DNA from 3 places in the Azospirillum thermophilum genome. Region 1 is predicted to be linked to each of the others. Evidence: predicted binding sites of a transcription regulator. Region 1 holds the regulator's gene; each other region holds the start of a gene.
The links. Region 1 encodes PhoB, which activates phosphate uptake and scavenging genes when phosphate is short. Its sites were predicted from a motif close to TNTCATAAAACTGTCA; they were not measured.
Positions count from the first base shown of each region.

Region 2: the regulator PhoB is predicted to act here: its motif matches at 2,552-2,567, upstream of DEW08_RS14840 (HesB/IscA family protein).
Region 3: the regulator PhoB is predicted to act here: its motif matches at 2,795-2,810, upstream of DEW08_RS19865 (alkaline phosphatase).

Region 1 covers NZ_CP029353.1:2,492,328-2,500,282, forward strand. Annotated here, with positions in the region: gene DEW08_RS18110 (sigma-54-dependent transcriptional regulator) at 1-528, shown strand, start outside; gene DEW08_RS18115 (cold-shock protein) at 730-942, shown strand; gene DEW08_RS18120 (response regulator) at 1,013-1,825, opposite strand; gene DEW08_RS18125 (SAM hydrolase/SAM-dependent halogenase family protein) at 1,938-2,669, shown strand; gene phoB (phosphate regulon transcriptional regulator PhoB) at 2,666-3,370, opposite strand; gene pstB (phosphate ABC transporter ATP-binding protein PstB) at 3,476-4,237, opposite strand; gene pstA (phosphate ABC transporter permease PstA) at 4,310-5,608, opposite strand; gene pstC (phosphate ABC transporter permease subunit PstC) at 5,601-6,983, opposite strand; gene DEW08_RS18150 (PstS family phosphate ABC transporter substrate-binding protein) at 7,078-7,955, opposite strand, start outside.
Region 2 covers NZ_CP029353.1:1,811,220-1,819,174, forward strand. Annotated here, with positions in the region: gene fdxB (ferredoxin III, nif-specific) at 1-210, shown strand, start outside; gene DEW08_RS14825 (alpha/beta fold hydrolase) at 634-1,542, shown strand; gene DEW08_RS14830 (hypothetical protein) at 1,539-1,856, opposite strand; gene DEW08_RS14835 (hypothetical protein) at 1,900-2,409, opposite strand; gene DEW08_RS14840 (HesB/IscA family protein) at 2,739-3,128, shown strand; gene nifU (Fe-S cluster assembly protein NifU) at 3,169-4,089, shown strand; gene nifS (cysteine desulfurase NifS) at 4,094-5,299, shown strand; gene nifV (homocitrate synthase) at 5,484-6,608, shown strand; gene cysE (serine O-acetyltransferase) at 6,620-7,465, shown strand; gene nifW (nitrogenase-stabilizing/protective protein NifW) at 7,476-7,805, shown strand; gene DEW08_RS14870 (hypothetical protein) at 7,880-7,955, opposite strand, start outside.
Region 3 covers NZ_CP029354.1:361,421-369,375, reverse strand. Annotated here, with positions in the region: gene DEW08_RS19880 (hypothetical protein) at 1-264, shown strand, start outside; gene DEW08_RS19875 (alkaline phosphatase) at 536-2,296, shown strand; gene DEW08_RS19870 (hypothetical protein) at 2,293-2,751, shown strand; gene DEW08_RS19865 (alkaline phosphatase) at 2,895-4,679, shown strand; gene DEW08_RS19860 (hypothetical protein) at 4,701-5,156, shown strand; gene DEW08_RS19855 (ABC transporter ATP-binding protein) at 5,265-5,882, shown strand; gene DEW08_RS19850 (FtsX-like permease family protein) at 5,879-7,165, shown strand; gene DEW08_RS19845 (histidine kinase dimerization/phosphoacceptor domain -containing protein) at 7,155-7,955, opposite strand, start outside.

The DNA of each region.
Region 1 (7,955 bases):
GCCCTGCGCGAGCGGGAGGACGACGTGCTGGAGATCGCCCGCCATTACCTGACCGACTATGCCGCCGAGGAAGGCAAGGGCTTCACCCACTTCACCGCCGAGGCGGAGCAGGCGCTGCGCGGCTACCACTGGCCGGGCAACGTCCGCCAGTTGCAGAACGTCGTGCGCAACATCGTGGTCCTGCATGAGGGCGACACGGTGACCGCCGCCATGCTGCCGCCGCCGCTCTCCACCGGCGGAGCCGGCGCCCATGGGGCCGGTCCCGCCGTGCCGCTCCACCACCCGCACGCCCTGCAGCCCGGGCCGGCGCCCCAGCAGGCCGCGCCGGCCGCCGCGCCCCCGGCTCCCCCGCCCCAACCGCCCGGCCCGAAGCCGATCCGGCCGCTGTGGGAGGTGGAGAAGGACGCCATCGAGGACGCCATCGCCGCTTGCGACGGCAACATCCCCCGGGCCGCCGCCCTGCTGCAGATCAGCGCCTCCACCATCTACCGCAAGCGGCTGACCTGGCAGGCGGAAGGGAAGCTGTGACGCGACCGGGCGGGTTGCTGCCTAAGGTCTATGGCCGCCCCGGGCTTTTACACCCCATCGGTATATGCCGAGAGCCTGCCTTGCCCGCTCCGGTGATGCAGGGATAGCCTTCATTCGCCTTTGTCTTGGTTCCGCTATCGGGTGTGACCCACCCGTCTGGCCGGTGCCATCGACGACAGACTTAGGGGGGAAGGAATGGCAATGGCCACCGGTACCGTTAAATGGTTCAACACCACAAAGGGTTATGGCTTCATCGCTCCGGAAGCGGGTGCCAAGGACGTGTTCGTCCATATCACCGCCGTCCAGCGGTCGGGCCTGCGGGCCCTGTCGGAAGGCCAGCGTGTCCAGTTCGAGGTGTCGCGCGGAACCAACGGCAAGGATGCCGCCGTCAACATCAGCCTGATGGACCAGTGACGGCCGCCGCACCCCGCTCCGGCCCGGCCTGACGCCGGCCAGCCCGCCGGCTGCAGCGTGCCGGCGGGCCTCATCCCAGGTAGCCCGCCCTGCGGTAGGCGTCGATCGCGGCGCGGGCAAGGTCCGGAATGGCGATCCGCAGGGCCTCGGCCTCGTCCGCGGAACCGGCGCGGCAGGCAAGCTCCAGCGCCCGTGCCGCCGCCGCCAGGGTCGGCGCCCCGAAGGTGCCCGCCGTACTCTTCAGCGTATGGGCCTCGCGCGCGAGAAGCGCCAGGTCGGTCTCCGCCGCGATCCGCTCCAGCCGCTCCATCGTTTCGTCGGCGAACTGGCGCAGGACGTCGGCCAGCACTTCCGCGTCCAGGTCGGCGCCGAGCTGGTCGAGCGTGGCGCGGTCCAGCATCTCCACCCCCGCCGTGGCCGCCGCCGGTGCCGTTCCCGGCGTCCGTGCCATGGCGTGCAGGCCGGCCACCCGCCCCAGCCAATGAGCCACCCGCTCCAGCAGGGCGGCGCGGTCGAACGGCTTGGCGAGATGATCGTCCATCCCGGCGGCGAGACAGCGGGCCCGGTCGGACTCCTGCGAATCCGCGGTGATCGCGATGATGGGGATGCGGCAGAGCGGCGGCGGCAGGTCGCGCATCAGGCGGGCGGCGGTCAGGCCGTCCATCTCCGGCATCGCCAGATCCATCAGCACGAGGTCGTAGCCACCGCGCGCCACCGCGGCGACGGCGGTACGGCCGTTCTCCACCACGTCGACCGTATGGCCGGCACTGCCGAGGATCGCGGCGGCCAGCATCTGGTTGGGAGCACAGTCCTCCACCAGCAGGATGCGGCTGCCGGAGGTCGGGGCGTCCAGGGAAGAGGGCGCTGCCGGGGGATGCGTCATCGGCCAGTCCGCTTGATGGAGGTCGCACCACTGTAGGAAGGGCGGAGCGCCGCGGCAACGGGCGGCGCGGCTGCCCCTGTCGATTCAACCGCAGCCACGCTATCCTGACGCCATGATCGTGCTGTTCACCGATTTCGGGTTGTCCGGCCCCTATACCGGCCAGATGAAGGCGGCGCTGGCGCAGCAGGCGCCCGGACTGCCGGTGATCGACCTGTTCGCCGACGTGCCGGCCTTCGATCCGCAGCTTTCCGCCTATCTTCTGGCGGCCTACGCCCCGGCCTTCCCGGCGGGCTCGGTCTTCGTCGCCGTTGTCGATCCCGGCGTCGGCACCGACCGCCGGCCGCTGGTGGTGGAGGCCGACGGACGCCGCTTCGTCGGGCCGGACAACGGCCTGTTCGAGATCGTCCGGCGAAGAGCGGTCCGGTCTACCGCCTCGGCCATCGGCTGGAGGCCGGAGCGGCTCTCCGCCAGCTTCCACGGACGGGATCTCTTCGCGCCGGTCGCGGCGATGCTGGCGACCGGCCGGCCGGTGGATCTGGAGCCGCTGGAGACGGGAGCGGACGCGCGGCCGGACTGGCCCGACGATCTGCCGCGCATCGTCTATATCGACGTCTACGGCAACGCGATGACCGGGCTGCGGGCGGCGACCCTGCCGGCCGATGCGGTGCTGCGCATCGGTGCCCGCGCCGTGCGCCGCGGCCGGACCTTCGCCGACGTGCCGGCCGGCGAGGCGCTGTGGTACGAGAACTCCAACGGGCTGGCGGAGATCGCCGTCAACCGCGGCCGCGCCGACCGCGCCTTGGGCGTCGCGGTCGGCGCGGCCGTCACGGTGACAGGGCGCTAGATCGTCTTGGTGTCGAGCGCGTAGCCGGCCGAGCGAACCGTGCGGATCAGGTCCAGCTCGGTCTCCTCGTTCAGGGCCTTGCGCAGGCGGCGGATGTGGACGTCGACCGTGCGCGGCTCGACATAGACGTCGTGGCCCCAGACGAGGTCGAGAAGCTGCTCGCGCGAGAAGACGCGGCCGGGATGCTGCATGAAATGGCGCAGCAGCCGGAACTCGGTCGGCCCGAGATGGATGTCGCGGCCGTTGCGGCGGACGCGGTGGGCGGCGAGGTCCATCGTCACGTCGGCGAACTGCAGGGTCTCGTCCGTCATGCCGGGGGCGGAGCGGCGCAGCACCGCCCGCATGCGCGCCACCAGTTCGGTCGGCGAGAAGGGCTTGGTGATGTAGTCGTCGGCACCGGAATTCAGGCCGCGCACCCGGTCGCCTTCCTCGCCGCGGGCGGTCAGCATGATGATCGGGATGTCGCGGGTCTTGGCATTGCGGCGGAGCTGGCGGCACACCTCCAGCCCCGACATCAGCGGCAGCATCCAGTCGAGCAGGACGAGGTTCGGCGCCTGTTCGCCGGCCAGCAGCAGGGCCTCCTCGCCGTCGCTCGCGGCGACCACGCGGAACCCCTCCTTCTCCAGATTGTACTTGAGGAGGGTGACGATGTCCGCCTCGTCCTCGACAACCAGCACAAGGGGCTTCAGCGCCGAGGTCATGGCCGCTCCGTTCATCCCGCGCGCTTCGACGTTACCCAGCATTCCATGCCTCTTCAACATGCTCCATGACGCCCCTCCCCCACCGCGGGGGAGGAGGAGGGCCGATCAGCCGTACCGGCCGGTGATGTAGCCCTGGGTGCGCTCGTCGCGCGGGTTGGTGAAGATTTCCTCGGTGTCGTCGCACTCCACCATCTCGCCGAGATGGAAGAAGGCGGTCTTCTGCGAGACGCGGGCCGCCTGCTGCATGTTGTGGGTGACGATGACGATCGTATAGTTCTCGCGCAGCTCGTCGATCAGTTCCTCGATGTGCGCCGTCGCGATGGGGTCGAGCGCCGAGCAGGGCTCGTCCATCAGGATCACCTCCGGGCTGACGGCGATGGCGCGGGCGATGCACAGGCGCTGCTGCTGGCCGCCGGACAGGCCGGTGCCGGGCTCGCGCAGGCGGTCCTTCACCTCGTTCCACAGGCCGGCGCGCTGCAGCGACTTCTGCACCACCTCGTCCAGCTCGTCGCGCTGCGAGGCCAGCCCATGGATGCGCGGGCCGTAGGCGATGTTGTCGTAGATCGACTTGGGGAAGGGGTTCGGCTTCTGGAACACCATGCCGACGCGGGCGCGGAGCTGGACCGCGTCGATGCCCTTGCCGTAGATGTCCTCGCCGTCCAGCGCGATCAGCCCTTCGACGCGGCAGTTCTCGATGGTGTCGTTCATGCGGTTCAGGCAGCGCAGGAACGTCGACTTGCCGCAGCCCGACGGGCCGATCAGGGCCAGGACCTTGTTCTCCTGGATCTCCAGGTTGATGCCCTTCAGCGCCTGCTTGGCGCCGTAGAACACCTTCACGTCGCGGGCGACCATCTTGACGCCGGCCATGGTTTCTCCCTGGGCGCGGGCAGCGGTGTTGGGCTGCGAACCGGACTGCATCTGGGTCATCACGTTCATGACTTACCACCGCCTCTCGAATTTCTTGCGCAGGTACACGGCCAGACCGTTCATCAGGATCAGGAACCCGAGCAGGATCATGATCGCGGCCGAGGTGCGTTCGGTGAAGGCCCGCTCGGGGCTGTCCGCCCACATGTAGATCTGCACGGGCAGCACGGTCGCGCTGTCGGTCCAGCCATGCGGGATGTCGACGATGAAGGCGACCATGCCGATCATCAGCAGCGGCGCCGTCTCGCCGAGCGCACGGGCCATGCCGATGATGGTGCCGGTCAGGATGCCGGGCAGCGCCAGCGGCAGGACATGGTGGGTCACCGTCTGCAGCGGAGAGGCGCCGATCCCCAGCGCCGCCTCGCGGATCGAGGGCGGCACCGACTTCAGGGCGACCCGGGCGGAGATGATGATGACCGGCAGGGTCATCAGCGCCATCACCAGGCCGCCGACCACCGGGGCCGAGCGGGTCATCCCGAAGAAGCCGAGGAAGACCGCCAGGCCGAGCAGGCCGAAGATGATGGACGGCACCGCGGCGAGGTTGTTGATGTTCACCTCGATCAGGTCGGTCCACTTGTTCTTCGGCGCGAACTCCTCCAGGTAGACTGCGGCGGCGACGCCGATCGGCACCGACAGGATCATCGTCACCGACAGCATCAGCAGGGAGCCGACGATGGCGCCCCAGATGCCGGCCTGTTCCGCCTCGCGGCTGTCGCCGGCGGAGAACAGGGTGGTGTTGAAGCTCTGCACCAACGAGCCCTTGGCCGTCAGCGCGTCGATGGCGGCGATCTTCACGTCGCTCAGCCGGCGCTCGGCCTCCGGCACATCGCGGCGGAAATAGCCCTTCATGAACTGGTCCACCTCGTCGTCGGCACGGACCCAGATGGTCTGGGTGGTGCCGACCACCGCCGGATTGCGGGCGACGAAGGCCTCCAGCTCGTAAGGAGCCCCGGAGGACAGCAGGTCGTTCAGCTGCCGGCGGCTGGACCGGTCGGCGACGTCCGGAAGCTGGGCGTAGAGCGCCTGGCGCAGGAGCGGCATGAAGTTGCGCTCCTCCACCTGGGCCTTGTCCAGCGTCACCTCCAGCCGGAGCTGGGTCTGCCAGAAGGCGGTGTAGCCCTTGGTGACGATGGAGCCCAGCAGGATCACCAGCATCAGCGAGGCGATACCCACCGCGGCGATGCCGGCCATCTTGAAGCGCCGCTCGGCGGCGTAGCGGGCCTTCAGGCGGCGGGTGAACTCCTCGCTCTGGTAGCGAGACTTCGAAACGGCGACCGACATGGCCCGCGTATCCTGTTGCACGAGGTCAGTCATATTTCTCTCGATACTTCTGGACCACCCGCAGGGCGACCACGTTGAGGCAGAGAGTGACGGCGAACAGCACGAGGCCAAGGCCGAAGGCCGAAAGCGTCTTGGGGCTGTCGAACTCCTGGTCGCCGACCAGCAGCGTGGCGATCTGGGTCGTCACGGTGGTCACGGCTTCCAGGGGGTTGGCGGTGAGGTTGGCGGTCAGGCCGGACGCCATGGTGACGATCATCGTCTCGCCGATGGCGCGGCTGACGGCCAGCATGATGGCGGCGACGATGCCCGGCAGGGCCGCCGGCATCACCACCTGCCGGATGGTCTCCGACTTGGTGGCGCCCAGCCCGTAGGAGCCGTCGCGCAGGGACTGCGGCACCGCGTTGATGACGTCGTCGGACAGCGAGCTGACGAAGGGGATGATCATCACCCCCATCACGACGCCGGCGGCGAGCGCCGATTCCGAGCTGACGCCGAGGCCGAGGCTCTGCCCGACCGACCGCACGAAGGGTGCCATGGTCAGGGCGGCGAAGAAGCCGTAGACCACCGTCGGGATGCCGGCCAGGATCTCCAGGATCGGCTTCAGCCAGGAACGGACGCGCGGGTTGGCGTATTCCGACATGTAGACCGCCGCCATCAGTCCGACCGGGACCGCCACGACCATGGCGATGACGGTGATCAGCAGCGTGCCGGTGAAGAGCGGGATGGCGCCGAAGGAGCCGGAGGAGCCCACCTGATCGGCGCGCATGGCCATCTGCGGGCTCCAGTGCGTGCCGAGCAGGAAGTCCAGCGGCGACACCACCGTGAAGAAACGCAGCGCCTCGAACAGCAGCGACATCACGATGCCGACCGTGGTCAGGATCGCGACCAGGGAGCAGAGAACGAGCAGGATGCTCACAACCCGCTCTACCTGATTGCGGGCGCGCAGCGACGGCACGATGCGTTGCCGGCCATAGGCGAGCCCGGCGACGGCAAGGCAGGTCCCGATCGCCAGGAGCGACCAGTCGGCGATGGCATGCAGGCTGTTGTAATGTGCCGCCGCGGCATGGACCGCCGGGTCGGAGTCGTGACCGGTGGAGATGCCGTGGGCGAGGTTGAGGATGTCGGCCTTCAGGAGGCTCAGCGACTGCGTATCGCCGGTGGTCAGGCGGTCCGGCAGGCTCGCCAGGACCATCTGCATGACCAGCCATCCTTCCGACGCCGTCCACAGGACAAACAGCAGAAGGGCCGGGAGTCCGGCCCAGAGCGCCACGTAGAAGCCATGGTAGGACGGCACCGAGTGCAATTCCGCGATGCGTCCACCGACCGAAGCGGCGGCGCGCGACCGGCCCGCCTGGAAGCCGATCACGGTAAGCAGGGCCAGGATCAGGACAAGGACTGTGAGCTGCATGCGAGACCGCCGGATCGGGGCTGGGATTGGGCGCTCATAGCACGAAACGGACGTCGGCGGCCTCTTGCAAGACCGCCGACGCCGCCATGCAGGATCAGAGCTGCAGCGGGGTCAGGTTGACCGCCGAGACACGGGCCGACTCGCGGACGTCCTTCGGCTCGGGGATCAGGCCCTTGTCGGCCAGATACCCCTCGTCGCCCATCGCGCGCTCCGAGGTGTACTCGGCGATGAACTCGCGGATGCCGGGGATCACGCCGACATGGGCGTTCTTCACGTAGACGTAGAGGGCGCGGGCGACCTCGTACTTGCCGCTGGCGACGTTCTCGGCCGTCAGCGTCACGCCGTCCATCTTGGCGGCCTGCAGCTTGTCGCGGTTCTGGTCGAGGTAGCTGTAGCCGAACACGCCGAAGGCGGACGGGTTGGCGGTCAGCTTCTGGACGATCAGGTTGTCGTTCTCACCGGCCTCGATATAGCCGCCGTCCTCGCGCACGGCCATGCAGGCCTTCTCGCGCGCCTTCTCGTCGGCGACCAGCGCCTTGACCTCGGCCACCTTCTTGCAGCCTTCGAGCATCACCAGCTCGTTGAAGCTGTCGCGGGTACCGGACGTCGGCGGCGGGCCCAGCACCTCGATCTCGTTGGCCGGCAGCTTCGGGTCGATGTCCGACCACTTCTTGTAGGGGTTGGCGACCATCTTGCCGTTGACCGGCACTTCCTTGGCCAGCGCCTTCCACAGGACCTCGGTGCCCAGCGCGACTTCCGGAGCCTTCTTGGAATAGGCCAGGGCGATGCCGTCGAAGCCGATCTTCAGCTCGGTGATCTGCGTGACGCCGTTGGCGGCGCACTGCTCGACCTCGGACTTCTTGATGCGGCGCGAGGCGTTGGCGATGTCCGGGTGGCCCGGGCCAACGCCGGCGCAGAACAGCTTCAGGCCGCCGCCGGTGCCGGTCGACTCGACCACCGGGGTCTTGAACT
Region 2 (7,955 bases), 680 kb from region 1:
ATCGGCTGCGGCCGCTGCTTCAAGGTGTGCGGGCGCGACGTGCTGGAGCTGATCGGCATCACCGAGGACGGCGACATCGTCGACGCCTTCGACGACGAGGCCGAGAAGAAGGTGATGAGCGTCAAGAACGCCGGCAACTGCATCGGCTGCGAGAGCTGCGGCAAGGTCTGCTCCAAGAGCTGCATCGCCCACCTGCCGCAGGCGGCGTGACGGTTTCCGCATACCCGCAGGAAAGCCCGCTTGCGCCCGGCGGCGCAGGCGGGCTTCTTGCGTCCGGCCCCGGCTGGTTCCGGCGGGCAATGACCGGGAGAAAGCCCTCAACGGCGTCGATCCGGGAGGTTGCGCGGGGATGACGGATTCGGCCGGTTCCAGCCGTCCAACGACATTGCGAAACGGGTTCTCACCCGCCGGGACGGCGCATTCCGCGGCCGGGAGGAGCCGGATGAACTCCTTGTGGGTGAGGCTGGGCATGCAGCGCCCGACCACGGTGTTTCTGCCCATGTCGCCACAGTCCCGACGGTCCGGTTCTTACCGGGCGCAAGAAGGCTCACCCCGTCAGATCGCGCGGAACGTCCGGATATCTCGTGAGGTTGGGGAGGCATCCACAGGACGAGATTGGCCGGGAGGTATGCCATGCACCCGACAAGCCATCGATACGTGGCCGTGAACGGCGTCGACATCTTCTATCGCGAGGCAGGTCGTGAAGACGCACCGGTGGTTCTGCTGCCGCACGGCTATCCTTGCTCCTCCTATGAATTCCGCAATTTCATGCCGCGGCTCGCCGATCGCTGGCGGCTGCTTGCGCCGGACTATCCCGGCGCCGGCTATAGCGCGACACCCGACGACTTCGACTACAGCTTCGACGGCTACGCCGGTTTTCTGGAGAGCTTCCTGGAGACGCTCGGCGTGAAGCGCTTCGCGCTTTATCTGCATGACTTCGGCTCACCGATCGGCGCGCGGCTGGCGATCAAGGCCCCGGAGCGCGTCGCGGCGCTCATCATCCAGAATGGCGACATCCCTTACGAGGATGCGCTGGGACCGAAATATGCCGAGATCGAAAAGACCTGGCGGCTGCCGCCGTCCGACATGCGGGAAAAGCTGAGCGAGGCGATCAAGGAAGAGGTGTTCAGGGAGGAGTTCCTGAACGACGTCAGGCCGGACCTTGCCGAACGGATTCCTCCCGACCTGTGGACGCTGCACTGGTCACTGATCACGCCAAAGCGCAGGGAGATCGCGGTTGGCCTGATCGCGGGCCTGAGGGAGAACCGCGCCTGGTTTCCGCAGTATCGGAACTACCTCAACAAACACCGCCCGCCGACGCTGATCGTATGGGGGCCGCAGGACGGGTACATGCCGGCGGAGTCGGCCTATGCCTATCTCCGGGATCTTCCCGACGCCGAGCTGCACCTGCTGGATGGAGGGCACTGGCTTCTGGAGACCAACCTGGACGAGGTGGTCGCGCTCACCCGCGACTTTCTCGACCGGGTCCATCCGCTCAGCGAGCCGGTCTCTCCACGAGACAGCAGCGAGAGCCGCGTCTAGGCCCTGTTGGACAACCAGCCGATGGCTGCGGCGAGACAGACGCCGCCCGGGAAACTCTGGGCGGCCATGTCATGGGCGGGTGCCCGGCGATGCGCCGGATTGCCGGGCGCCACCGGCTCGCCCCCGCCGGCGCGGATCCTCGCCTGCCAGGGCTCGGAGGAACAGGCGCGGTCACACACGACCCGCCCGATCCTCCCCGCGGCGCCCGCCGGCACCGTGCGCCGCGTCTCAGGAAAGGGGTGGCCGGTACCCGGCCGGACGGGCTCCAACGCCTGCTTCAGCCGGCTCCATTCCGCGTCGGTGAGGATCTGCATACCTCAGCCAACAGCCCGGAAGCCCTTCATTGTCTGGCAGACCCTAGTTCCCCTCCGGACCGGCATCCAGCCCGCGCGCCAGCGCCGCGACGGTGCCGTAGCCGACCTGGTCGGTCGGGTCGATCTCCGCCATCTTGTCGAGGATGCGCAGCGCGTCCGCCCGGTTGTGGCGGCGCAGCTCGATGAAGGCCAGCGCCTTCATGGTGAACAGGAAGAAGCGCGCCGGGCCGGCCGCCGCCCAGTCGGTGGTCGATGCCGTCAGGCGGGACCAGTCCGCCGGGAACCCGCCGGCGCGCGCCGCGGCGTCCAGGCCGATGCGGGCCACCCGCTCGGCCTCCGTCAGCTTCTTCTGGTTGAAGTAGAATTTGTAGAGCGCGTAATAGACCGGCAGCACCTTCGGCGCGCGCCGGTGCGCCTCCCACAGCAGGGCCTCGCAGCGTTTCGGCTCGTCGCGCGCCTGCACCGCCTCGCGCAGCAGATCGTCGATAGGCTCGGGCACGTCCCCGAAGGCCATGCGGCCATTGGACATGCGCAGTTCGACCGGCCGGTCCATCGCTCCCCTCCTCTGTCTTCTGGCTGACAAGCCCGGTTCATTGGCTGACAAGCCTGACCATCCGACGCACCGACGACAGCACCAGGAAACCCGCGCCGACCGGCAAAGACCATAGAGAAATTGTGCGTCCTATCGTCGCATCTGTCGCAAAATCGACAGGCGGCGGAGCCGACAAAATCGTTCGCCATCCGAACATTGTCAGGATTGCGCCAGCCCGCCCGCATCTGACAATCCTTTTAGATCAGTGCCTTAGCAGTTGGCCCGCCGCTTGCTTTATTCCGTGGCAGAGTGGCCGGTCCCCCGGCAGCGCGGCAACGAGGAGGCGGAACATGGTGACCCTGACGGATGCGGCGGTGTCCACCCTGGAGCGGGTCCTGGCGAAGTCGGGCGGTGCCGCCGCCGGGCTGCGCATCGCGGTGACCGACGGCGGCTGCGCCGGGCTGAAGTACCAGATGGGGCTGGAGGCGGCGGCCGGCAGCGACGACGCGGTGCTGACCTTCGGCCCGGTGACCATCTTCGTCGATTCCGGCAGCCAGCCCTTCCTCAGCGGCGTGGTCGTCGACTTCGTCGAGGGGATCGAGGGCTCCGGCTTCAGGTTCGACAACCCCAACGCGACCAAGAGCTGCGGCTGCGGCAAGTCCTTCTCGGCGGGCGGCGCGGCGCCCGGCGGCACCTGCGCCCCCTCGCCGTCCGGCTGCGGCTCCTCCGCGACGCACTGACATCGTCCCCACGGCGCTCACCCAGGAAAGGCACAGCGACATGTGGAACTACACCGACAAGGTCAAGGAACACTTCTTCAACCCGAAGAACTCGGGCGTGCTGGACGACGCCAACGCGGTCGGCGAGGTCGGCTCCATCACCTGCGGCGACGCGCTGAAGCTGATGATGAAGGTCGACGCCGACACGCAGCTCATCCGGGAGGCGAAGTTCCAGACCTTCGGCTGCGGCTCCGCCATCGCGTCGAGCTCGGCGCTGACCGAGATGATCATCGGCAAGACGGTGGACGAGGCGCTGACCCTGACCAACCGCGACATCGCGGAGTATCTCGGCGGGCTGCCGCCGGAGAAGATGCACTGCTCCGTCATGGGCGCCGAGGCGCTGCGCGCCGCCATCGCCAACTACAAGGGCGAGGCGTGGGAGGACGACCACGAGGAAGGCGAGCTGGTCTGCAAGTGCTTCGGCGTCGACGCCGCGATGATCGAGCGCGCGGTGACCGTCAACGGCCTGACCACGCTGGAGGAGGTCACCCACTACACCAAGGCCGGCGGCTCCTGCCAGACCTGCCACGAGAAGATCGAGGAGGTGCTGGAGGAGGTGCTCGCCAAGTCGGGCGCCCTCAAGCCCGCCGCCCGCCATGCCCCCGGCACCGTCGGGCTCGACGCCATCAAGCCGCTGGCGCCCAAGGCCGAGGCGCCGGCCGCGCCGAAGCTGACCAACGTGCAGCGCATGCAGGCCATCATGACCGCGATCGAGGAGATGCGCCCGCAGATCCGGCGCGACGGCGGCGACGTGGAGCTGGTGGACATCGACGGCAAGGACATCTACGTCCGGCTGTCCGGCGCCTGCTCCGGCTGCTCGCAGTCGGCCGGCACCATGATGGGCGTGCAGATGAAGCTGGTCGAGGCGCTCGGCGAGTTCGTCCGCGTCAAGCCGGCCTCCCTCATGACGGCGGGGGTGTGAGGCCATGACGAAGGGCATCTACCTCGACAACAACGCCACCACCCGCGTCGATCCCGAGGTGCTGGCGGAGATGCTGCCGCTCTTCACCGAGCAGTTCGGCAACCCCTCCTCCATGCACGGCTTCGGCGCCGCGGTCGGCGGCAAGATCGAATGGGCGCGCAAGCAGGTCCAGGCCCTGCTGGGCGCCGCCCATGACAGCGAGATCGTCTTCACCTCCGGCGGAACGGAAAGCGACAACACGGCGATCCTCTCGGCGCTGGAGGCCTATCCGAAGAAGCGCGAGATCGTCACCAGCGTGGTGGAGCATCCCGCCGTGCTCTCCTTCTGCGACCATCTGGAGAAGAAGCGCGGCTACACCGTCCACCGCATCCCGGTCGACCGCCGCGGCAACCTCGACATGGAGGCCTACCGGGCCGCCCTGTCGGAGAGGGTCGCCATCGTCTCCATCATGTGGGCGAACAACGAGACCGGGACGATCTTTCCGGTGGAGGAGCTGGCGGTCCTCGCCAAGGCGGCCGGCGCCGTCTTCCACACCGACGCGGTGCAGGCGGTCGGCAAGATCCCGATGACGCTGGCCGACAGCGCCATCGACATGCTGTCGCTCTCCGGCCACAAGCTCCATGCGCCCAAGGGCATCGGCGCGCTCTACGTCAAGCGCGGCCTGCGCTTCCGCCCGCTGCTGCGCGGCGGCCACCAGGAACGCTCCCGCCGGGCGGGGACGGAGAACGCGCCGGGCATCGTCGGGCTCGGCGCCGCGGCCCAGCTCGCCCTGCTCCACATGGGGGAGGAGAACACGCGGGTGCGGGCGCTGCGCGACACGCTGGAACGGGCGATCCTCGCCGCCGTCCCCAACTGCTTCGTCACCGGCAATCCCGACAACCGCCTGCCCAACACCTGCAACATCGCCTTCGAGTACATCGAGGGCGAGGCCATCCTCCTGCTGCTGAACGAGCAGGGGATCGCCGCCTCCTCCGGCTCCGCCTGCACCTCCGGCTCGCTGGAGCCCAGCCACGTCATGCGCGCCATGGGCGTGCCCTACACGGCGGCGCACGGCGCCACCCGCTTCTCCCTGTCGCGCGAGACGACGGAGGAGGAGATCGACCGGGTGATCGCCGTCGTGCCCGGCATCATCGAAAAGCTGCGCTCCTTCTCCCCCTACTGGCAGGCCGACGCCGGCCGGCCGAAGGAGTTCGCACCGGTCTATTCGTGACAGGTCCGTCCGCAACACGGGCTCCCCGGAGCCCAGAGATCGCAGGCCGGGCCGGGGGCCCGTCCCGGCACTCCGCCCGACGACACCCCGTCGGGGCGGGTCCCCGCCCGGCCTGCGACACCCCCTTCCCGGTCCACTCGCCGACCCCTGCCGGGGGCCGTTCCTGCCGAAGGACGTTGCCGCCATGATGCCCAGCCACGCCATCATCAACGACACCACCCTGCGCGACGGGGAACAGACGGCCGGTGTCGCCTTCACGCTGGAGGAGAAGCTGGCGATCGCCCGCGCGCTGGACGAGGCCGGCGTGCCGGAGCTGGAGGTCGGCATCCCCGCCATGGGCGAGGAGGAGCGCGAGGGCATCCGCGCCGTCGCCGCCCTCGGCCTCAAGGCGCGGCTGATGCTGTGGTGCCGCATGCACGACGCCGACCTGAAGGCGGCGCTCGACTGCGGCGTGTCCTTCGTCAACCTGTCGATGCCGGTCTCCGACATCCACATCACGCGCAAGCTGAAGCGCAGCCGCGCCTGGGCGCTGGCGGAGATCGAGCGCAAGGTCAGGCAGGCCCGCGACCACGGGCTGGAGGTCAGCGTCGGCGGCGAGGATTCCTCGCGCGCCGACATGGATTTCCTGGTCACCGCCGCCACGGTGGCGCAGGCCGCCGGCGCCCGCCGCTTCCGCTTCGCCGACACGCTGGGCGTGCTCGACCCCTTCCAGACGCGCGCCTGCATCGAACGGCTGCGCCGGGCCACCGACCTGGAGATCGAGATCCACGCCCACGACGACCTCGGCCTCGCCACCGCCAACTCGCTGGCCGCGGTGCTGGGCGGGGCGACCCACGTCAACACCACCGTCAACGGCCTCGGCGAACGCGCCGGCAACGCCCCGCTGGAGGAGGTGGTGGTGTCGCTGAAGCACCTCTACCGCATCGGCACGGGGGTGGAGACGCGGGCGCTCGGCGCCATCTCGGACCTGGTGGAGCAGGCCTCGAACCGGCCGGTGGCGGTCAACAAGCCGATCGTCGGCGACGCGGTCTTCACGCATGAGGCCGGCATCCATGTCGACGGGCTGCTGCGCGACCGCTCCACCTACCAGACCTTCGACCCGGCCGAGGTCGGGCGCGAGCACCGCATCGTGCTGGGCAAGCATTCCGGCACCGCGGCGATCCGGATGGCCTGCGGGCAGCTCGGCCTCGCCTGCGACGACGCCCTGGCGCGGGCGGTGCTGCCGCGGGTGCGGGCGCTGGCGACCGCCGCCAAGCGGGCGCCGACCGCGGACGAGCTGCGCGCCTTCCTGCGCGACGCCGGCCGCTGAGGGAACCCGCCATGGCCGCCCTCGACGCCTCCCCGGACCGCTCCAGCGAGGAGCCCGCCATGACCGCCCCCGGCATCCTCACCCTGCTGCGCGAGGACGCGGCCTGCGTGTTCGACCGCGACCCGGCGGCGCGCAGCCTGGTCGACGTGCTGACCTGCTACCCCGGCTTCCATGCGCTGGTCGCCCACCGCGTCGCCCATGCCGCCTGGAGGCGGGGGCTGCGCTGGCCGGCGCGCTTCCTGTCCTACCTCGCCCGCGCGGTGACCAACATCGACATCCACCCCGGCGCCACCATCGGCCGCCGCTTCTTCATCGACCACGGCGCCGGCGTCGTCATCGGCGAGACGGCGGAGGTCGGCGACGACGTGACGCTCTACCACGGGGTGACGCTGGGCGGCACCTCCTGGACCAAGGGCAAGCGGCACCCGACGCTGAAGGACGGCGTGCTGGTCGGGGCCGGCGCCAAGATCCTGGGGCCGATCACCGTCGGGGCCAATGCCCGCGTCGGCGCCAACTCCGTCGTCACCAAGAGCGTGCCGGAGGGCATGACGGTGGTCGGCATCCCCGGCCGCGTCGTCCGGCCGGAGGCGCAGCGCAGCCTGTCGGCCCATGGCATCGACCTGGAACACCATCTGATGCCCGACCCGGTCGGCAAGGCCATCGCCTGCCTGATCGAGCACATCAACCGGATCGAGGCGCGGCTGGAGGCCCGCACGGCGGCCGAGGCGGCAACGCTGCCGGTCGCCGGTGCGACGGCGTCCGACCTCCGCTTCGACGGCATCGCCTGCCGGTCCTGCGGCGACCTGTGCGACCAGGACGTCCACGGCCCCGCCCCTTCCCCCCGCCCGCAAGCCTGAGGAGCCCGACATGAGCTTCACCGATGATCTCGACGAGCTGGAGACGGCCGAGGACTTCCTGCGCTACTTCACCGTCGCCTTCGACCAGCGGGTGGTCAACGTGAACCGCCTGCACATCCTGCAGCGCTTCCACGACTATCTGGCGGCCGACACCGGGCTGGAGGGGCTGGACGACGAGGGGACGGCCGCCCGCTATCGCGCCCACCTGGAGCGCGCCTACCACGACTTCGTCGTCTCCAGCGCCATCGCCGAGAAGACCTTCAAGGTCCACAAGGAGGAGGCGCGCAAGATGGCCGACCGCTTCGTCCCGCTGGACAGCCTGCTGGGCTCCCCGGTCTGAGGCAAGGCACGACGACACCCCGTCGCCGCGGCGTCATCGCCGCAGCGCCGGGGATGCGCCGTCCGTGCCCTCCCTCAGTGGATCTTCCGCTCGTTCCCGTGGTCGCGGCGGTAGACGTGGACGAAGTAGGCGGCCATCGGGTTGTCGTCG
Region 3 (7,955 bases), on a different replicon from region 1:
GCGGATGCCGGCACCATCGAGGTCGTGACGCGGGACGACGACGTCACCCTGCTCTACCGTCCCCGCCATTCCGAGGGCATCCACAGCTTGGTCGGCAATTTCGACATGCGCCTGACCCATGACGGGCAGGTCGCCCTGCGCATGCGCGTGCGCACCGTGGCGACGCCGGCCGAACTGCTGCCCTTCGACCACCTGACCGCCGAGCGGCTGCAGGCCCGCCTGCGCATCTTCGAGACGGAGTGCCGGCGCCAGCCCCGCCACTGAGCGGCCCGCCTCCCTCCCCCCTCCACGGCCCGGCCCCGCTCCGGGCCGTCGTGCTTTCTGCGGCATGCCGTCTACCGCATCCCGTCGGGGCGGCGTCCGGCGGCCCGTCCGATGCACCGGGCGCCCGCCATGGCACAATACACAACTATGTATGGAAATTTCTACTGATTGACATTGGCTGGTTGTGTCTCGTTACATATCGGAAGGACGTGCCCATGACATAAAAGCAACTATTGAGAGGCGGCGCGACCGCCTCCGGGAGAACGCGCTCGTGACCTGCAGGACGCCCCGCACCCTTCTTGCCGCCGCCTGTTCCCTCGGCATCCTGGCCGGCGGCCCGGCCGTCGCCCAGACGATCTACCCGGTCGACCGCGCCGATGTGCTGATCGGGCAGAAGTTCGACTTCAAGGTGGAGTTTCCCGGCATCGCCGACCCGGCGAAGGTGAAGGTCACCATCAACGGCAAGGACCATGCGGCGGTGCTCGGCAAGGCGGCGCGCTTCATCGAGCGCGAGTCGGGGGTCGACGCCTCCGCCCTGCTGCTGCGCGACGTGGCGATCGAGCGGCCCGGCACCTACACCGTCACCGCGACCGACGGCACCAGCAGCAGCAGCGTCACCTGGACCGTCTACGCGACCGGCCCGCGCAAGGTGAAGAACGTGGTCCTGATGATCGGCGACGGCATGGGCATCGCCCACCGCACGGCGGCGCGGATCATGTCCAAGGGCATCAAGGAAGGGAAGTATCACGGCAAGCTCGCCATCGACGACATGCCGCGCATGGCGCTGATCGGCACCTCCGGGGTCGATGCCATCGTGACCGACAGCGCCAATTCGGCGAGCGCCTACACCAGCGGCCACAAGTCGAGCAACAACGCCGTCGGCGTCTATGTCGACCGCACGCCCGACCATTTCGACGACCCGCGGGTCGAATACATCGGCGAGTTCGTGAAGCGCCGGAAGAACATGGCCGTCGGCGTCGTCACCAACGCCGAGATCTACGACGCCACCCCCGCCGCGATGGGCGCCCATACCGCCAAGCGGACGGAGAACCAGGCGATCGTCGACATGCTCTACGCGCTGAAGCCCGAGGTGATGATGGGCGGCGGCTCGCCCTATTTCCTGCCGCAGTCGAACCCGCTGTCCAAGCGCACCGACGACCGGGACTATGTGGCGCAGGCCGCCGCCGACGGCTACCGCGTCACCCGCACCGCGCAGGAGATGATGGCGGCGGCCCACGATCCGCGGACGAGGAAGCTGTTCGGCCTCTACAACACGCGGTTCCTCGACGGCTATCTCGACCGCGAGATCCTGAAGCCCTCCTACGTGCTGCCCAACCAGCCCGACCTGCCGGACATGGCGCGGGCGGCGCTGGAGGTGCTGTCCCGCCATCCCAACGGCTTCGTGCTGATGATCGAGTCGGCGCTGACCGACAAGTACACCCACCAGCTCGACACCGAGCGGGCGGTCTACGACACCATCATGCTCGACAAGACGGCCGAGGTGGTGAAGGAGTTCGCGACCCGGCGCGGCGACACGCTGGTCATCATCACCCCCGACCATACCCATTCCATCTCGCTGGTCGGCACGGTGAACGACGACGCCCCCGGCCCCGACATGCGCGAGAAGGTCGGCGTCTACCAGCATGCCGGCTTCCCCAACTATGTCGATGCGAACGGCGACGGCTATCCCGACCGGCCCGACGTGTCCAGGCGGCTGTTCATGACGCTCGGCATCTATCCCGACCATTACGAGACCTGGCGACCGAAGACCGAGGGCATCTTCTTCCCGACGGTGAAGGACAAGGACGGCAACTACGTCGCCAACGAGGCCTACCGGGCGGTTCCCGGCGCCGTGCTGGTGCAGGGCAACATGCCGCGGTCGGAATCGAACGGCGTCCACGCCGCCGACGACGTGCTGCTGACCGCCATGGGCCCGGGGTCGGAGCGCATCCACGGCTTCATGGACAACACCGACGTGTTCCGGGTGATGGCGGAGGCACTCGGCCTCGGCCACCGCCCGAAGAAGCGGTGAGCACGGTGATCGGCCGCCGCGCGCTGCTGGCGCTCGCCCCCGCCCTGCTGCTGTCCCGGCCCGGCCGGGCGGCGGCGGGCGACGCCGCCCGGCTGAGGTTCGAGGAGATCTACACCGGCGACCGCGTCCTCAGCCTGGAGTTCTCCGACAAGGCGAAGGCGCTGGTCGGCCGGCGGGTGGTCATCCGCGGCTACATGGCGCCGCCGCTGAAGGCGGAGGCCAGCTTCTTCGTGCTGACCAGCACGCCGGTCGGGCTCTGCCCCTACTGCAACTCCGACGCCGACTGGCCGGCCGACCTCCTCGTCGTCTATCCCGGCCGCGAGGCGGAGTTCGTCAAGAACTCCATCCCCATCGACGTGACCGGCATCCTGGAGATGGGACCCCACCGCGACCCGGCGACCCGCTTCTTCAGCCGGCTGCGGCTGACCGACGCCGCCTTCCGGGCGCTGGAGTAACGGCGCCCGGAGGGGACCAGCCGCCCCGCAAATGCAACGCAGCCGCCACAAAACTGAAACGGGCGCGGGTCTACAAGCGGGAGCGTCGCACTGCCGGCTACCTGCCCGACGGGCGACGGACCGACTTTTGGGGGAGATCGTCCGTGACTGCCAAGACGCTGCGCCATCTGCTGACCGCGGCCTGTGCCGCCGCCGCCCTGTCCACCGGCTTGTCGGCCGGTGGCGCCGCGGCCCAGACCGTCTACCCGATCGACCGCGCCGACCTGCTGGTCGGGCAGAAGTTCGACCTGAAGGTGGAGTTCGCCGGGGTGGTCGATCCGGCCAAGGCGAAGGTGACCATCGACGGCAAGGACCACGCCGCCGTCCTGGGCAAGGCGGCGACCTTCATCGAGAAGGAAGAGGGGGTCAACGCGTCGGCCCTGCTGCTGCGCGACGTGGCGCTGAACATGCCGGGCAGGCACACGGTGACCGCCACGGACGGCAGCAGCACCGCCACCGTCACCTGGACCGTCTACGCCACCGGCCCGCGCAAGGCGAAGAACGTGGTGATCCTGATCGGCGACGGCCTCAGCGTCGGCCACCGCACGGCGGCGCGGATCATGTCCAAGGGCATCAAGGAGGGAAAGTACTTCGGCAAGCTCGCCATCGACGACATGCCGCACATGGCGCTGCTCGGCACCTCGGGCGTCGACTCGATCGTGACCGACAGCGCCAACTCGGCCCACGCCTACACCACCGGCCACAAGTCCAGCGTCAACGCGCTCGGCGTCTATGCCGACCGCACCAGGAACAGCCTGGACGACCCGAAGGTCGAGATTATCAGCGAGATCGTGAAGCGCAAGCTGAACATGGCGGTGGGCATCGTCTCCGACGCCGAGCTGCAGGACGCCACGCCGGCGTCGATGGCCGCGCACACCCGCCGCCGCGCCGACAAGGCGGAGATCGCGGAGATGCTCTACGCCCTGAAGCCCGAGGTGCTGATGGGCGGCGGCTCCGCCTATTTCCTGCCGCAGTCGGTGGCCGGCTCCAAGCGCAAGGACGAGAAGAACCTCGTCGAGATGTTCAAGGCCGACGGCTACAAGGTGGCGACCACCGCCGCCGACATGACGGCCGCCGCCAGGGACCCGAAGACGACCAGGCTGTTCGGCGTCTACCATCCCTCCAACATGGACGGGCACCTCGACCGCGCGATCCTCAAGCCGGACTACGCCAGGAAGTACCCGAACCAGCCCGACCTGCCGGAGATGGCGAAGGCCGCCCTCGACGTGCTGTCGCGCAACCCCAACGGCTTCGTTCTGATGATCGAGGCCGGGCTGATCGACAAGTACAGCCATCCGCTGGACTGGGAGCGCGCGGTCTACGACACCATCATGCTCGACAAGACGACCGAGGTGGTGAAGGAGTTCGCCTCCAGGCGCGGCGACACGCTGGTCATCGTCACCCCCGACCACACCCACGCCATCTCCGTCGTCGGCACGGTAGACGACAACGCCAAGGGCGAGGAGATGCGCGAGAAGGTCGGCGTCTACGAGAAGGCCGGCTACCCCAACTACGTCGATGCCGACCGCGACGGCTATCCCGACAGCCCGGACGTCTCCAAGCGGCTCTACGTGACGATCGGCGACTATCCCGACCATTACGAGACCTGGCGCCCGAAGATGGAGGGCACCTTCGTCCCGGCGGTCAAGGACAAGGACGGCAACTACGTCGCCAACGAGGCGTACAAGTCCGTCCCCGGCGCCGTCTTCGTCGCCGGCAACCTGCCGCGCGAGGCGTCGGACGGCGTCCATGCCGCCGACGATGCGCTGCTGACCGCCATGGGGCCGGGGTCGGAGCAGATCCACGGCTTCATGGAGAATGTCGACGTGTTCAAGGTGATGGCCAACGCGCTGGGCCTCGGCGCCCGCAGCCCGCGCAAGCAGCCGTAACCCGGGAAGGGAGTCCATCGGATGATCGGTCGTCGCGCTGTGCTGGGCGGTCTCGCCGTTCCCCTCCTCGCCGCCCTGCCGGCCGGCGGGGCGGGGGCGGCGGAGGGCGCGCGGCTGAGGTTCGACGACCTCTATGTCGGCGACGGGATCCTGGGGATGGAGTTCTCCCCCCGGACGAAGGAGCTGGCCGGCCGCCGCGTCACGATGCGGGGCTACATGGCGCCGCCGCTGAAGGCCGAGGCCAGCTTCTTCGTGCTGACCCGCAACCCGGTGGACCTCTGCCCCTTCTGCAACTCCGACGCCGACTGGCCGGTCGACATCGTCGTCGTCTATCCCGGCCGCGAGGCGGAGTTCGTCCGGAACTCCGTGCCGATCGACGTGTCCGGCACGCTGCAGGTCGGGCCCTACCGCGACCCGGCCTCGGGCTTCCACAGCCGGCTGCGGCTGACCGATGCCGCCTTCCGGGCGCTGAACTGAGGGGATGGCGATGACCGCGACGACCGGCGACCGCGGGCTGGTGCTGCGCGACCTGCGGCTCTCCTACCGCATCCGGGCGGGCCGCACGCGATCGGGGGGCGGCTGCCGGTGCTGGACATCCCGGCGCTCGATCTGGCGGGCGGGGCCAGCCTCGCGGTCACCGGTCCCTCCGGCTGCGGCAAGACCTCGCTGCTTTCGGTGCTGAGCGGGCTGGAGCGGCCGGACTGCACCCGCCTCACCGTCTGCGGCACCGACCTCCCGCCCCTGTCGGAGGCGGCCCGCGACCGCTGGCGGCGCCGGACGGTCGGCTTCATCTTCCAGGACTTCCACCTGTTCCCCGGCATGGACGCGCTCGGCAACGTGCTGCTGCCGGCCAGCTTCCGCGCCGCCGGGGCCTCGGCCGAAACCCGCCGGGCCGCCCTGTCCCTGCTGGAGCGGGTGGGCCTCCGCGATCCGCACCAGCCGGTGGAGAGCCTGTCGCGCGGCGAGATGCAGCGGGTGGCCGTCGCCCGCGCCCTGCTGTTCCGCCCGCCCCTGGTGCTGGCCGACGAGCCGACCGCCAGCCTGGACGCCGCCGCCGCCGCGACCGTCGCCGACCTGCTGCTGGAGCTGGTGCGCGAGGCTGGCAGCACGCTGGTGCTGGTGACCCATGACATGGCGCTCGCCGGCCGGCTCGATTCCGTGCTGGCCCTGGCGAAGCCGGTTCCGCTGGGAGAGATCCGATGAATCCCTGGCCCGTCGTCGCCGCCGATCTGCGCAAGGGCTGGGCCGGCGCCCTTGCCGTGGTCCTCCTCGTGGCGCTCGCCGTGGCGCTCGGCGTCGCGGTATCCGCCCAGGAGCGCGCCCTGCGCAAGGGAAGCGCGCGGGCCGCCGACCGCTTCGACCTCGTGGTCGGCGCGCCGGGCAGCCCGACCCAGCTCGTCCTCACCACCGTCTATCTGCAGCCGAGTCCGCTCCGGCTGGTGGACGGTTCGCTGCTCTCCCGACTGCAGGCCGATCCGGGGGTGGAGCTGGCCGCACCCATCGCCTTCGGCGACAGCCACGGCCGCTATCCGGTGGTCGGCACCACCGCGGCCTTCCTGGCGCTGTCCGGCAGCCCGGCGGAAGGGCGGCTGTTCGCCGCCGCGACGGAAGCGGTGGTGGGCGCCGACGTGGAGCTTCCGCTCGGCGCCCGCTTCAAGCCGCGCCACGGCCAGGGCCACGCCGCCGAGGATGACGATGATGACGATGCCCATGAGGACGGCGATCATCATGATCCGGCCGTCCATCAGGAGCTGGAGTATCAGGTCGTCGGCCGGCTGCCCCGCCAGGGCTCGCCCTGGGACCGCGCCATCCTGGTGCCGGTGGAGGCGGTGTGGTGGCTGCACGGGCTGCCGACCGGCCATGCCGCCGACCGCGGCCGGTCCGGTCCGCCGTCCGGACTGGTGGTCGGCGACCGTTTCGACGATCCGGCCCCGGCCGGCGTGCCGGCGCTGGTGGTGAAACCGAAGTCGGTGGGCGACGCCTACCGGCTGCGCGGGCTCCTGAACGCGCCCGGCCAGGGCGGACAGCCGGTCACCATGGCCGTCTTCCCGGCGGAGGTGCTGGTGGAGCTCTACGCCACCCTCGGCGATGCCCGCGCGCTGGTGTCGGTGATCGCCGTGGCGACGCAGGTGCTGGTGGTGGCCGCCGTGCTGCTGGCGGTCTTCGCCACGCTGGCGACGCGCCGCCGGCCGCTCGCCGTGCTGCGGGCGCTGGGGGCGTCGCGCGGCTATGTCTTCGCCGCGGTCTGGCTGCAGGTCACCCTGCTGGTGGCGGCGGGCGGCATCGCCGGCCTGGGGCTCGGCTGGCTGGGAGCGCTCGCCTTCTCGGAGGTGCTGCGGGCCCGCACCGGCCTGGCGCTGCCCGTGGCGCTCGGCTCCGGCGAGGTCGCGATGGTCGCGGCCCTGGTGCTGGCCGGCGGGCTGCTCGCCCTGGTGCCCGCCGCCTGGAGCTACCGCCAGCCGGTCGCCGCCGGGCTCAGGGCCTGACCGTCAGGGCCGCCCCGTCGGGATCGAGCGCCAGGGTCCCGCCGATCTGCCGCGCCAGCCGGGGCAGCAGCATCTCGCGCCGGCCAAGCGGCGCCGGAGACGCGCCCTGCCCCGCCGCGGCGGGCGTCACCACGGTGCGGAAGACCAGCCGCCCCTCCCCGTCCACCCGCAGGCTGAGCGTCAGGGCCGCCGCCGGACCGCGCTCCCCCGCCAGGGTCGACGCCATCGCCATCAGGTCATGGACCAGCAGCGCGAAGGGCACGGCACGGTCGAGGCCGAGGCGGACCTCCCCCGGCTCATCCTCCACCGACAGGGCGGGCGGCGCCGGCCGCTGGGCCGTCTCCCCGGCGAGTTCGGTCAGGAAACCGGCCAGCGGCACCTCCAGCAGGTGCTTGCCGTAAAGGTGGCGGTAGATGATGCCGATCGCCTTGACGCGGTTGGCATGGTCGCGCAGCGCCCGGCCGGCGCCGGCGTCATCGCCGCCCGCCTCCAGCGCCGCCAGGCTGGCGATCACCTGCAGCGTGTTGCGGATGCGGTGGTGCAGCTCGCGGACCAGCGCGTCGCGCTCCTCCAGCGTCCGGCGCAGATCCGCCTCGACGGCCAGCCGCACGCGGACCTCGCGCGACAGCTCGGCGATCTTCTCGTTCAAGGCGACGAAGGAGCCGTTGGAGACCGTCTTCTCGCGCAGCCGCAGGCAGACGGCCGCGGCGGCGCCCTGCCCGCTCGCCGGCATCCGGAAGCCGTCGGCGCGGAAGGCCCGCCCGTCGGCCAGGGCGAGGCTTCCCGGCAG